DNA from 3 places in the Pseudomonas sp. HS6 genome. Region 3 is predicted to be linked to each of the others. Evidence: predicted binding sites of a transcription regulator. Region 3 holds the regulator's gene; each other region holds the start of a gene.
The links. Region 3 encodes sigma-54, which starts transcription at its own class of promoters, with help from an activator protein. Its sites were predicted from a motif close to ANTGGCATNNANNTTGCTNT; they were not measured.
Positions count from the first base shown of each region.

Region 1: a site for sigma-54 is predicted at 2,572-2,591, ahead of JJN09_RS29240 (flagellar basal body rod protein FlgF). Genes of this name have one in related genera too.
Region 2: a site for sigma-54 is predicted at 2,419-2,438, ahead of JJN09_RS28915 (circularly permuted type 2 ATP-grasp protein). Genes of this name have one in related genera too.

Region 1 covers NZ_CP067412.1:6,454,332-6,458,501, reverse strand. Annotated here, with positions in the region: gene JJN09_RS29255 (flagellar basal body P-ring protein FlgI) at 1-169, opposite strand, end outside; gene flgH (flagellar basal body L-ring protein FlgH) at 197-892, opposite strand; gene flgG (flagellar basal-body rod protein FlgG) at 946-1,731, opposite strand; gene JJN09_RS29240 (flagellar basal body rod protein FlgF) at 1,777-2,517, opposite strand; gene JJN09_RS29235 (sigma-54-dependent transcriptional regulator) at 2,837-4,170, opposite strand, start outside.
Region 2 covers NZ_CP067412.1:6,380,475-6,384,644, reverse strand. Annotated here, with positions in the region: gene JJN09_RS28925 (transglutaminase family protein) at 1-16, opposite strand, end outside; gene JJN09_RS28920 (alpha-E domain-containing protein) at 13-963, opposite strand; gene JJN09_RS28915 (circularly permuted type 2 ATP-grasp protein) at 976-2,385, opposite strand; gene JJN09_RS28910 (ribonuclease E inhibitor RraB) at 2,863-3,210, opposite strand; gene JJN09_RS28905 (hypothetical protein) at 3,422-3,655, opposite strand; gene speE (polyamine aminopropyltransferase) at 3,810-4,170, opposite strand, start outside.
Region 3 covers NZ_CP067412.1:626,424-630,593, reverse strand. Annotated here, with positions in the region: gene ptsN (PTS IIA-like nitrogen regulatory protein PtsN) at 1-385, opposite strand, end outside; gene raiA (ribosome-associated translation inhibitor RaiA) at 397-705, opposite strand; gene JJN09_RS03045 (RNA polymerase factor sigma-54) at 779-2,272, opposite strand; gene lptB (LPS export ABC transporter ATP-binding protein) at 2,459-3,184, opposite strand; gene lptA (lipopolysaccharide transport periplasmic protein LptA) at 3,184-3,729, opposite strand; gene lptC (LPS export ABC transporter periplasmic protein LptC) at 3,716-4,170, opposite strand, start outside.

The sequences.
Region 1 (4,170 bases), 720 kb from region 3:
TCTGCAGGGTGAACGGGGTTTGCGTCGTCTGGTCGCCGGTGCCGTTAAGCCCAACCACCAGGCCATACCCGATCAACTGGTTGGAACGTACGCCAGAGATGCTGGCGATGTCCTTCAACCTTTCGGCTTGTGCATTGAAGGCCGCCGACAACAAAAACGCGGCCACCATGAGGCTTCTGAAATTCAACTTAGCCACCTAGAAAGGGAACAGCGGGCTGAGGAAGAAACGGTCGAACCAGCCTGGCTGACTCGCATCGGCGAACGAACCGGTGCCCGAGTAGGTGATGCGCGCATCGGCGACCCGGGTCGACGACACGGTGTTGTCGGTGGCGATGTCATCGGCGCGTACGAGGCCGGCGATCCGCACCAGTTCATCACCGGTGTTGAGGGTCATCCACTTCTCGCCGCGCACGGCGATGATGCCGTTGGGCAACACGTCGGCGACGGTCACGGTGATCGAGCCGGTCAGGGTGTTGCCCTGGGCCGCCTTGCTGTCACCCTTGGTCGCGCGGTCGCCGCTGTAGCCGACGTCCAGGCTCAGATCGTTACCGCCCAACGGGTTGTTGGTGGTGCCACTGCCGCCGAAAAGCGAAGTCAGGCCGATGCCGGTCTTGCTGTTCTTGGCCACTTGCGAGTTGGCGTTCTTGCTGGCCTGAGTCTTCTCGTTCAGGGTGATGGTGATAATGTCACCGACCCGGAACGCCTTGCGGTCGCTGTACAGGTTCTGCTCGAAACCGGCCTGATAGATCGAGCCGTTGTTGGCGGCCGACGGCAACGGCGTCCGCGGCAACACCGGGGCGTAGTAAGGGTCATTGGGCTTGGGCGTCGGAGCGACGCAGCCCGCGAGCGAGACCACCCCACCCAATGCCAGAACAGATACGAAGCGTTTCATGACCCTTACCTCACGGTGTTGCAGGCGGCCTCATGGCCGCCTCATAGACTTGATTACAGATTCTGCGTTACGAACGAGAGCATCTGGTCGGCGGTGGAGATCACCTTGGAGTTCATCTCGTAAGCGCGCTGAGTGGTGATCATGTTGACCATCTCTTCCACGGTGCTGACGTTGGAGGTTTCCAGAGTGTTCTGCAGGGTGGTGCCGAAACCGTTCAGGCCCGGAGTGCCGATTTGCGGCGCGCCGGAAGCGGCGGTTTCCAGGAACAGGTTGTTGCCCACGGCTTGCAGACCGGCCGGGTTGATGAAGTCGGCGGTTTGCAGGTTGCCGATCACTTGCGAGGCAGCATTGCCGGCCACGGTGATCGACACGGTGCCGTCACGGCCGACAGTGAAGGTCTGGGCATTGTTCGGAATGACAATGGCCGGTTCCAGAGCGAAGCCGCTGGCGTTGACGATCTGGCCATTGGAGTCGAGGTGGAAAGTACCGTCACGGGTGTAAGACGTGGTGCCGTCCGGTTGCAGGATCTGGAAGAAACCACGGCCGTCGAGGGCCATGTCCAGCGGCTGCTCGGTGGTTTGCAGGCTACCGGCGGTGAAGTTCTTCTGGGTGCCGACGATGCGCACACCGGTACCCACTTGCAGACCCGACGGCAGCTCGCTGTCCTGGGTCGACTGGGCGCCTGGCTGACGCTTGATCTGATACAGCAGGTCCTGAAACTCGGCGCGGTCACGTTTGAAACCCGTGGTCGACACGTTCGCCAGGTTGTTGGAAATGGTGGTCAGGTTGGTGTCCTGGGCGGACAGACCTGTTTTGGCAACCCATAGAGCCGGAAGCATTCGATTCTCCTCGTGCGCCTGTTTTACGGCGCGACGTTCTGATAATTAGCTGATCTGCAAGACCCGAGCCATGGCCTGGTCGTCGTCTTTGGCGGTATTCATCATCTTGACGTGCAACTCGAACTGCTTGGCCAGGGCCAGCACCGAGGTCATCTCTTCCACGGCATTGACGTTGCTCGACTCCAGGAAACCCGACACCAGTTTGACGTTGGCATCGGCCGGCGCAGGCTGGCCGTCCTTGGTGTAGATCGAACCGTCCAGGCCCTTGTTCATGTTCTTGATGTCCGGATTGACCAGCTTGATCCGGTCGACTTCGGCCATGACGCGCGGGCCTTCGCCCATCGCACGAATACTGATGGTGCCGTCTTCACCGACTTCCACCTGCTGCTGCGGCGGTACGGCAATCGGCCCGCCATTGCCCATGACCGGCATGCCGTTGCCGGCACGCAGCACGCCCAGGGCGTCGATATTGAGGCTGCCGGTGCGCACGTAGCTTTCGCCGCCGTTGGGGTTCTGCACGGCAATGAAACCGTTGCCGGTCACGGCGACATCGAGGTCGCGACCGGTCTCCACCAAGGAGCCTGCGGTGAAGTCGGTGGCGGGCCGTTCGCTCATGGCAAACGCACGCGCCGGAAAGCTGTCACCGAACACCGGCATCGAACGCGCCTGCTCCAGGTCGCGCTGAAAACCATTGGTGGAGATGTTCGCCAGGTTGTTGGCATGAGCCTTTTGCGCCAGTGCGTTCTGGCTGGCGCCGGTCATTGCCACATAAAGGTACTTGTCCACACTCTTTCCTCTGCATGCCGGACGTTTGCCGCCCACCGCTGTACTGCTGAGCCACAAGCAATTTGCAGACCAACTTTTTTCTGGCGGTCGAGGACCCGATAAACAAAGGACTTGAGGGGTTTGGCAGGGTTGGGGGAAATGTATCGAAGTCGAAAAACCGGCGGTGGAATGCCGCCATGTGGCAAGGCATTACCTCGTCGCTGTCTGTAGGGTCGCCTTCGCGAGCAAGCTCGCTCCCACAAGGTCAGCCGTCAAATGAAGCTTTACTGTGGGAGCGAGCCTGCTCGCGATGAGGCCATCAGAAGCGATGCAATACCGGCTAAGACTCGCTCTTGCCGACTTCGTACTCACGCAATTTGTTGGCAATCGTGGTGTGCGAGACGCCCAGCCGCTTGCCCAGTTGCCGGCTGCTCGGGTGCTCGGAATACAGGCTCTCAAGCACCGCTTTCTCGAAGCGCCCGACAATCTCGTCGAGCCCGCCCTCCAGCGAGAAATCGCCAAGCGGCTGACGCACGCCATAGTCTGGCAGACGAATATGCTCGGCCTTAACCGTCCCGCCATCACACAGCGAAACCGCCTGGAACAGCACGTTCTCCAGTTGTCGCACGTTGCCCGGCCAATGGTAATGACTGAGCCGATCCATCGCCGCCGGCGCCAGTTTCGGCAACGGACAACCGATCTGCCGACTGGCCTGATCGAGGAAGTGCTCCACCAGCGGTGTCAAACCGTCGAGGCATTCGCGCAGTGGCGGAATGTGCAACGAAAGCACGTTTAAGCGATGGTACAAGTCCTGGCGAAACTCGCCACGGGCGCACAACTCGGACAGGTCGACCTGGGTGGCACAGATCACGCGCACATCCAGGTAAACCTCTTCATCACTGCCCACACGACGGAAGCAACCGTCCTGCAGGAAGCGCAGCAATTTCACCTGCAAGCGCGGGCTCATTTCACCGACGCCATCGAGGAACAGCGTGCCCCCCGCCGTCAGCTCCAGCAGCCCGAGCTTGCCTTCGGCCCGTGCACCCTCAAAGGCACCGGGGCCGTAGCCGAACAACTCGGTCTCGGCCATCGACTCCGGCAGCCCCGCGCAGTTGAGCGCCATCAATGGTGACTGACCACGGGGGCTCGCCAGGTGACAGGCCCGAGCCAGCAACTCTTTACCGGTGCCGGTTTCGCCTTCAATCAGAAGAGGCGCATCGAGCGGCGCCATGCGCCGGGCTTCACGCACCACTGCCGCCATGACTTTTGAGCTTTGGAAGATGCTGTCGAAGCCACGCAATTCCTGCTTGCGCACGTTATAGATTCGCTCACCGACCCGATCCGCCCGGTGCAGCGTCAGCACGGCACCGGCCATGGCTTCGCTGTCATCGTGCTCCGATTGCAGCGGGGCGATGTCGGCGAGAAAGATGTCGCCCTTGACCTTGACCCGCATGCCGTTGATTCGCGACTTGTTGGCGCGCACCAGTTCCGGCAAGTCGAAATCTTCGGCGTAACGCGACAGCGGAATCCCCGGCACTTCGTCCACCCGCACCCCGAGCAACTGCGCCGCCGCTCGGTTGGCGGCAACAATCGAGCCGCCCATGTCGATCGACAGCACCGGAAACTCCAGCGCACCGAGCAACGCATTCAGCTCCATGTGCCGGCGCTCGCTAG
Region 2 (4,170 bases), 790 kb from region 3:
TGATGGAAAGTCTCATGCGGCCTCCAGGTAGGAACTGTGAATGGCGTTGCCCAACTGGCGCACCAGCGGGATGAACTCGGTAAGCCAGGCGTGCAGCCCTTCCTCGAGGATTTCGTGGATGCCGGTGTAGCGCAGGCGTGCGTCCATTTCCGCCGCCAGCCTTTGCGCGGGACGGCCGTTGGCCCCCGGCAGTTGCGCGAGAATCTGGTCGATTTCTTCGGTACAGGCCCGCAGCGAGCGCGGCACATCCGCGCGCAACAGCAACAGTTCGGCGACATGCCGGGCGCCGGGTGCATCGCGATAGATTTCGGTGTAGGCCTCGAACGATGACAAGGCCCGCAACAAGGCACTCCATTGGTAATAGGCGTGCGCAGTGCCGTCACTGACCGCTTCGGCCTGATCGCCGGCCATTTCGTAACGGGCGTCGAGCAGGCGCAGCGTGTTGTCCGCCCGCTCGATAAACGTACCCAGACGAATGAAACGAAACGCGTCGTTGCGCATGATGGTGCCGTAGGACGCCCCTCGGAACAGGTGCGAACGTTCCTTGATCCACTCACAGAAACGGCTCATGCCATAGCGGCTGAGGCCCTGGTTGGCGATCCCGCGGATCTCCAGCCAGGTGGCGTTGATGTTCTCCCACATGTCGGCGGTGATCCGACCGCGCACCGCGTGGGCGCTGGCTCGCGCCGCGCCGAGGCAGCTGTAGATGCTCGCCGGGTTGGCCGCGTCGAGCGCGAAGAAGTGCAGCAATCGCTCGGCATGCAGCTCGCCGTGACGCTCCAGGTAATCGTCCAGCGTGCCGGTGATCAGCAGCGGCATCGCCAGTTCGTGCAAACCGTCGCCACGGCCGTCCTGCGGCATCAGCGACAGCGAATAGCTGACATCGAGCATGCGGGCGAGATTTTCCGCCCGCTCCAGGTAACGCGACATCCAGTACAGATCCGAGGCAGTTCTACTTAACATGGCAGGCTTCCTTCAATCCTCGACCACCCAGGTGTCCTTGGTTCCGCCGCCCTGGGATGAGTTCACCACCAGAGAGCCTTCACGCAGGGCGACACGGGTCAAACCGCCGGGCACGACCCGGGTTTCGCGGCCGGACAATACGAACGGGCGCAGGTCGATATGGCGCGGCGCAATGCCGTTTTCGACAAAGGTCGGACAGGTCGACAGCGACAGCGTCGGTTGCGCGATGTACGCGTGGGGCTTGGCCTTGATCCGCTCGCGGAACGCATCGATTTCCGCCGTCGTCGCCGCCGGCCCCACGAGCATTCCGTAACCGCCGGAGCCCTGGGTTTCCTTGACCACCAGATCTGGAAGATTGGCCAGTACATGGGAAAGTTCAGACGGGTTGCGGCACTGCCACGTCGGCACGTTCTTCAGGATCGGCTCTTCGTCGAGGTAGAAACGGATCATTTCGGTGACAAACGGATACACCGACTTGTCATCCGCCACGCCGGTGCCGATCGCATTGGCCAGCACCACGTTGCCGGAGCGATAGGACGACAGCAGCCCCGGCACGCCGAGCATCGAATCCGGGCGGAAGGCCAATGGATCAAGAAACGCGTCGTCGAGCCGGCGGTAGATCACGTCCACCGCTTTCGGGCCGTCGGTGGTGCGCATGAAGACCTTGTCGTCGCGCACGAACAGATCCGCGCCCTCCACCAGTTCCACGCCCATTTCCCGGGCGAGAAACGCATGCTCGAAAAACGCGCTGTTGAACCGGCCCGGTGTCAACACCACGACACTCGGGTCGTCGATGGGACTTGAGCTTTTCAAGGTGTCGAGCAACAGGTTCGGGTAATGGTCGATCGGGGCAATGCGCTGGGCCGCGAACAGCTCGGGGAACAGGCGCATCATCATCTTGCGGTCTTCGAGCATGTAGCTCACGCCGCTGGGCGTGCGCAGGTTGTCCTCGAGCACGTAATACGTGCCGTCGCCGTCGCGCACCAAGTCGACGCCGGAGATGTGCGAATAGATATCGCGGTGCAGATCCAGCCCTTGCATCGCCAACTGGTATTGCTCGTTGGCCAGCACCTGCTCGGCGGGAATGATCCCGGCCTTGATGATGCGCTGCTCGTGGTAAAGGTCGGCGAGGAACATGTTCAACGCCTTGACCCGCTGGATGCAGCCGCGCTCGACGATCCGCCACTCGCTGGCGGGAATGCTGCGCGGAATGGTGTCGAAGGGAATCAGGCGTTCTGTCCCTTGCTCGTCCCCGTAGAGCGTGAAAGTGATCCCGGCACGATGGAACAGCAGATCGGCCTCGCGTCGCCGCTGGGCCAGCAGTTCGTCAGGCGTATCGGCCAGCCAGCGGGCAAACTCCCGGTAATGCGGGCGGACCTGGCCGCCGGCATCGTACATTTCATCAAAATAGGTGCGGATCATGCCGTACTCCTTGTCACCCCGGACATACAGGCCTTCGCAAGGCCCGTGCCATCGGCATAAACGCTTTGATTTCAATCGGTTGGATATTCACGCCACAACCACCGCACCATTCCTGTGCGGCAAATGCCCCAACCTGATCGCCCCCGCCTCATTGCGACGCAGTGCAGTCGCCTATCACCAGCATAGTCAGAGTTGATTTCACTGCCCGGCGCCGGCTGCGGATAATCCGCACATCCGCTGCGAAACGTCCCTGACGAAGTGCGCAGCACCACTGATCCGGGCTGCCCCGGCAGCCCTACCGGCCGTAACCCTGACCGGTTTCCTCTCCTTCCGGTCTTCCCTTTTAGCCACCTCTTCAGGTGGCTTTTTTTTTGCCTCGAATTCTTGTTTCAGGGTTTTGCCGTGCGATGTTCAGGGTGCAGAAACGACAACGGCCGACCCGAAGGTCAGCCGCTGCTCGACGTGTTGCGAGGGTTATCAGTTCAAACGATGGCGGTTGCGCACCTCCTGCTTCACGCCCCAGCCTTCGATGATGCCGCCCAAGGGCTCGACCACCGCCGAAAAGCCCTGTTCGAAATCGCCAATGTCGTCGTAGGTTGCGTACATCACCTTGCTCAATTCCAGGGACCACGCGCCGTCGTCGCGCGCACTGACCTGGGCATTGATGGATTCACCGCGAAATTTTCCTGCCGCCCTGCGCGCCCGCTCCTCGTCCGGGAAAATGGCGTAGAACTCGATGGGATGGAATCGGGAAAAATCGAAACCGCCTTCTTTCATGCGGCGCAGCACGCTGCTGCTGATGTCTTCTTGATAGGCTGTGCTCATGAATCGTCCCCCTCGCATAGATGGATAGACTTTCCGTATTCCCTGCACATGGCCGAACGGCCCTGGCGCTACGACAACCGTGTTGCCGGCGGGAAACAAGCATGTAGCTGACAAGACCAGACCTTAGCGATCCGTTCGCTGATCTCGCTTGCAGAGTAGCCCCAAGATAGAGCCGCTGCCAAGGCCTGGTGCGTTAAGGACAAGAAGTTTTTCAGACGGGAGTGATGCTGCGGATTTCGATGCTGTTCTGGGTTTTCAGGCTTTTGGCGCCTGCATCGGCGGTTCGCCCTTCCAGATCGTTGAGATCCAGTGCGGCGGCGACAGGAAGGAGTTTTTCCTTGATCAGACGGGCAGCCTCATCGTCGCTGGGGCATTCCGCGCGCTCGAAGATTTCATCAACAATTTCACCGTGATCATCCACGAAAGTGACTTTCCACTTTTGCATTGGTGCCTCCTCGAACAAACCCGCAAATGGGCTCATATCTATCTCGACTTTTGTCAGGAATGATCGTTCAAAAGCTTTACACCGATGAAACATGAAAAACATTTCATCTGCGGGAGCGAAGCCGCTCGCTCCCGCAGTGATGACGGCTGAACGATCAGTCGTTGCTCGGTTTGTTCACCGCTTGCAGCACGTATTGTGGCAAGGCGAAGGCACCGATGTGGATTTCCGGGTTGTAGTAACGGGTGACGATGCCGCTGCCGATGAAGCGTTGTTGCAAGGTTTCACGGCTCAGCTTGCGGTAGGCCGGGTTGGTCGAGCCCCAGGCGAAAGTCATCGAACCGCCGATGTAGGTCGGCACGGCCGCCTGATAGAAGTGCCAGTCCGGGAACAGGCTGCGCAGGCGACCGGCGGTGGTTTTCACTTCTTCGATCTGCATGAACGGCGTGCCGTTCTGGGTCACGAGGATGCCGCCCTCGTTCAGGCAGCGGTGGCAGGCCTGGTAGAAGTTTTCCGAG
Region 3 (4,170 bases):
CCTTGCGGTCGAGCATGCTGGCGATCTGGCGCAGCAGTTCCAGGTGCGCATCGGTGGCGGCTTCGGGGACCAGCAGCACAAACAGCAGGTCGACCGGTGCACCATCGATGGCGTCGAAATCGATGGGCGCTTCAAGGTGCATCAAGGCGCTGATGGGCGACTCACAGCCCTTGAGGCGGCAGTGGGGAATGGCGATGCCGTTGCCAAAACCGGTCGAGCCGAGTTTTTCACGGGCAATCAGCGCCTCGAAGACATCTTGCATCTCCAGATCCGGTACTTCCCGGGCGATCAGGTTGGCAATTTGTTCGAGGGCTTTCTTTTTGCTGCCGCCCGGCACGTTCACGAGGGAACGGCCGGGGGTCAGGATGCTTTCAAGTCGGATCATGGGGGTGGGGGTTATCGACCGGTAGCGCCCTGAAGCAGGCTCTGGGTCTTTTCCTTATGCTTTTTGAGTTGTTTATCAAGCTTGTCGGTCAGCGCGTCGATCGCAGCGTACATATCTGTATGTTCCGCGTTTGCGACGACCTCGTTACCGGGAATATGCAGCGTGGCTTCGATTTTCTGCTTCAGCTTCTCGACGCACATCGTGACTTGCACGTTGGTGATCTTGTCGAAATGGCCCTCAAGCCTCTTGAGCTTTTGCTCAACGTACTCACGGAGAGGTTGGGTAACTTCCAGTTGGTGTCCACTGATGTTGACTTGCATACAGCTTCTCCTTCGTTGCCAGTGCATAAAGCGGCAGGCCGAAGAGCCTGCCACTGGAACGCTGTAACGTGGCTTACATCAACCGCTTGCGTTCGCTCGAAGGCGCGATCCCGAGGGATTCGCGGTACTTGGCGACGGTGCGGCGAGCCACCTGAATGCCTTGTGCCTCCAGTAAACCAGCGATCTTGCTGTCACTCAACGGCTTTTTCTGATTTTCCGCGGCAACCAGTTTTTTGATGATCGCGCGAATCGCCGTGGACGAGCATTCACCGCCTTCGGAGGTGCTGACGTGGCTGGAGAAAAAGTATTTCAGTTCATAAATGCCCCGGGGGGTATGCATGAATTTCTGCGTGGTGACCCGGGAAATGGTCGACTCGTGCATGCCCACCGCTTCAGCGATGTCATGCAGTACCAGCGGCTTCATGGCTTCGTCGCCGTATTCAAGAAAGCCGCGTTGATGCTCGACGATCTGGGTGGCCACTTTCATCAGGGTTTCGTTGCGGCTCTGCAGGCTCTTGATGAACCAGCGGGCTTCCTGCAATTGATTGCGCATGAAGGTGTTGTCGGCGCTGGTGTCGGCGCGACGGACGAAACCGGCGTACTGAGCGTTGACTCGCAGGCGTGGCACCGATTCCTGGTTCAGCTCAACCAGCCAGCGTTCGTTGTCCTTGCGCACGATGACGTCAGGCACCACGTATTCGGCTTCGGTGGATTCGATTTGCGAGCCTGGGCGCGGGTTGAGGCTCTGTACCAGTTCGATGACCTGGCGCAGTTCATCTTCCTTGAGCTTCATGCGGCGCATCAGCTGGCTGTAGTCGCGGCTGCCAAGCAGGTCGATGTAATCGGTGACCAGACGCTTGGCCTCCGCGAGCCAAGGAGTCTTGGCCGATAGCTGGCGCAATTGCAGCAGCAGGCATTCGCCCAGGTTGCGTGCGCCAATGCCGGCAGGTTCGAATTGCTGGATGCGGTGCAGGACGGCTTCGATCTCGTCCAGCTCGATGTCGAGCTCCGGATCGAAGGCGTCGAGGATTTCTTCGAGGGTTTCGTCGAGGTAGCCCTGATTGTTGATGCAGTCGATCAGGGTGACGGCGATCAGGCGATCGGTGTCGGACATCGGCGCCAGGTTCAACTGCCACAGCAGGTGGCTTTGCAGGCTCTCGCCGGCGGAGGTACGGGTGGTGAAGTCCCACTCGTCGTCATCGCTGCTCGGCAGGCTACTGGCACTGGTCTGGTAGACGTCTTCCCAAGCAGTGTCCACCGGCAGTTCGTTGGGGATTCGCTCGTTCCATTCGCCTTCTTCAAGATTATCGACCGTCGGTGCGGTCTCCTGATAGGAGGGTTCCTGGATCTCGGTGTTGGGCTTCTGTTCGGCGTTGTCGGCCATGGGATCGGAGTTGTCGAAGTCGTCGCCGTCTTCCTGACGTTCGAGCATCGGATTGGATTCCAGAGCCTCCTGGATTTCCTGTTGCAGATCCAGGGTCGACAATTGGAGCAGGCGGATGGCCTGTTGCAGCTGCGGTGTCATCGTCAGCTGCTGGCCCATTCTCAAGACTAGCGATGGTTTCATGGCAGGGGCTTAACACCTTATTCGCCGGCGCTATGCGCCATCCACTACAGGGCGCCGGAGCGCCAAACTTAAGCAAATTATATGCCTGAAACTGTCGTGTTTGCCTAGAGCGCTGTAACAATAAAAGCGTATAAAAGTGCGCTTCAACGTTACAGCACCCGGACGGCTGGTCGAATGCTGTCGCGCTTACAGGCGGAACTCGTGACCCAGATACACTTCCTTCACCAGATCATTGGCGAGGATGGTCGCGGAGTCGCCTTCGGCGATCAGTTGGCCATCATTAACGATGTAGGCCGTTTCACAGATATCCAGCGTCTCGCGGACGTTGTGGTCGGTGATCAGTACACCGATGCCCTTGGCCTTGAGGTGGTGAATGATCTGCTTGATGTCGCCCACGGAAATCGGGTCGACACCGGCGAACGGTTCGTCGAGCAGGATGAATTTCGGTGCAGTGGCCAGTGCGCGGGCGATTTCCACTCGGCGACGTTCACCACCGGACAGGCTCATGCCGAGGTTGTCGCGGATGTGGCTGATGTGGAACTCCTGCAGCAGGCTTTCCAGCTCCTTGCGACGGCCGGCCTTGTCGAGCTCCTGACGGGTCTCGAGGATGGCCATGATGTTGTCGGCCACCGACAGTTTGCGGAAGATCGACGCTTCCTGGGGCAGATACCCGATACCGGCCTTGGCGCGGCCGTGCATTGGCTGATGGCTGACGTCCAGGTCGTCGATCAGCACGCGACCCTGATCGGCCTGTACCAGGCCGACGATCATGTAGAAGCAGGTGGTCTTGCCGGCGCCATTGGGGCCGAGCAGGCCGACGATCTGCCCGCTGTCGATCGACAGGCTGACATCGCGCACGACCTGGCGGCTTTTATAGGCCTTGGCCAGGTGCTGAGCTTTCAGAGTTGCCATTACTGGGTTTTCTCGTCGGTTTTCTTCTTCGGCTGGATCACCATGTCGATGCGCGGGCGCGCTTCGGTGACCTTGTTGCCGGTGGCGCGACCGGCGCTGGCCAGTTTTTTCACCGTGTCATAGACGATTTTCTCGCCTTGAGTGACGTTGTTGTCCTTGTCGATGACCTTGGCCTTGTCGATCAGTACAACGCGGTTTTGCTGCGCATGGTACTGAATGGTCACGCCGTAGCCTTGAACCGGCTTGGCGTCGCCCTGGGTCTGCAATTGCTCGAAGTAGGCCAGATTGCCCACCGAAGTCACGACGTCGATATCGCCGTTGGGCGCGCGGGTCATGGTCACGGTGTTGCCTTTAACGATCATCGAGCCTTGGGTGATGATCACATCGCCCTTGTAGGTCGCGACGCCATTCTTGTCATCGAGCTGAGCATCGTCAGCCTGGATGCGGATAGGTTGCTGACTATCGTTCGGCAGAGCCCAGGCGCTCACGCTTCCCAGTGCTGCGCCCAGACTGAGCAAAATAGGGAGGGTTTTAACGAGCCTCATACTGTCCTCTTACGTTCGATAGCAGGTGTATCCTGCTTTCCTTCAAATACGCTTTCATTCCCACGCCGGTCGATATGCCGCCAGCGCCGTCGATTCTAACGGGTTGCTCGGTCTGCGCATATTGCTGCTGCGGAAACACGGTCATGCGTGTGCTGGTGATCAGGGTGTCGCGGTTCTTTTCATCGGTGCGCTTGACGCGAACCGAGTCGATCAATTCGACTTCGGTGCCGCCGGAATTCACTTCACCGCGTTCGCTGGTCACGTGCCACGGGAAGTCGGTGCCGCGATACATGTTCAGGTCGGGCTTGGTGACCAGTGTAATGTCGGTCGCCTTGACGTGCTCGGCCTTGTCGGAAGTCATTTCGTACTGCACCTTGCCGTCTTCCAGGTACTGCAAGGTGTGGGTGTTGGTCGCATACCAGTCGATCGGGCTCTCTTCTG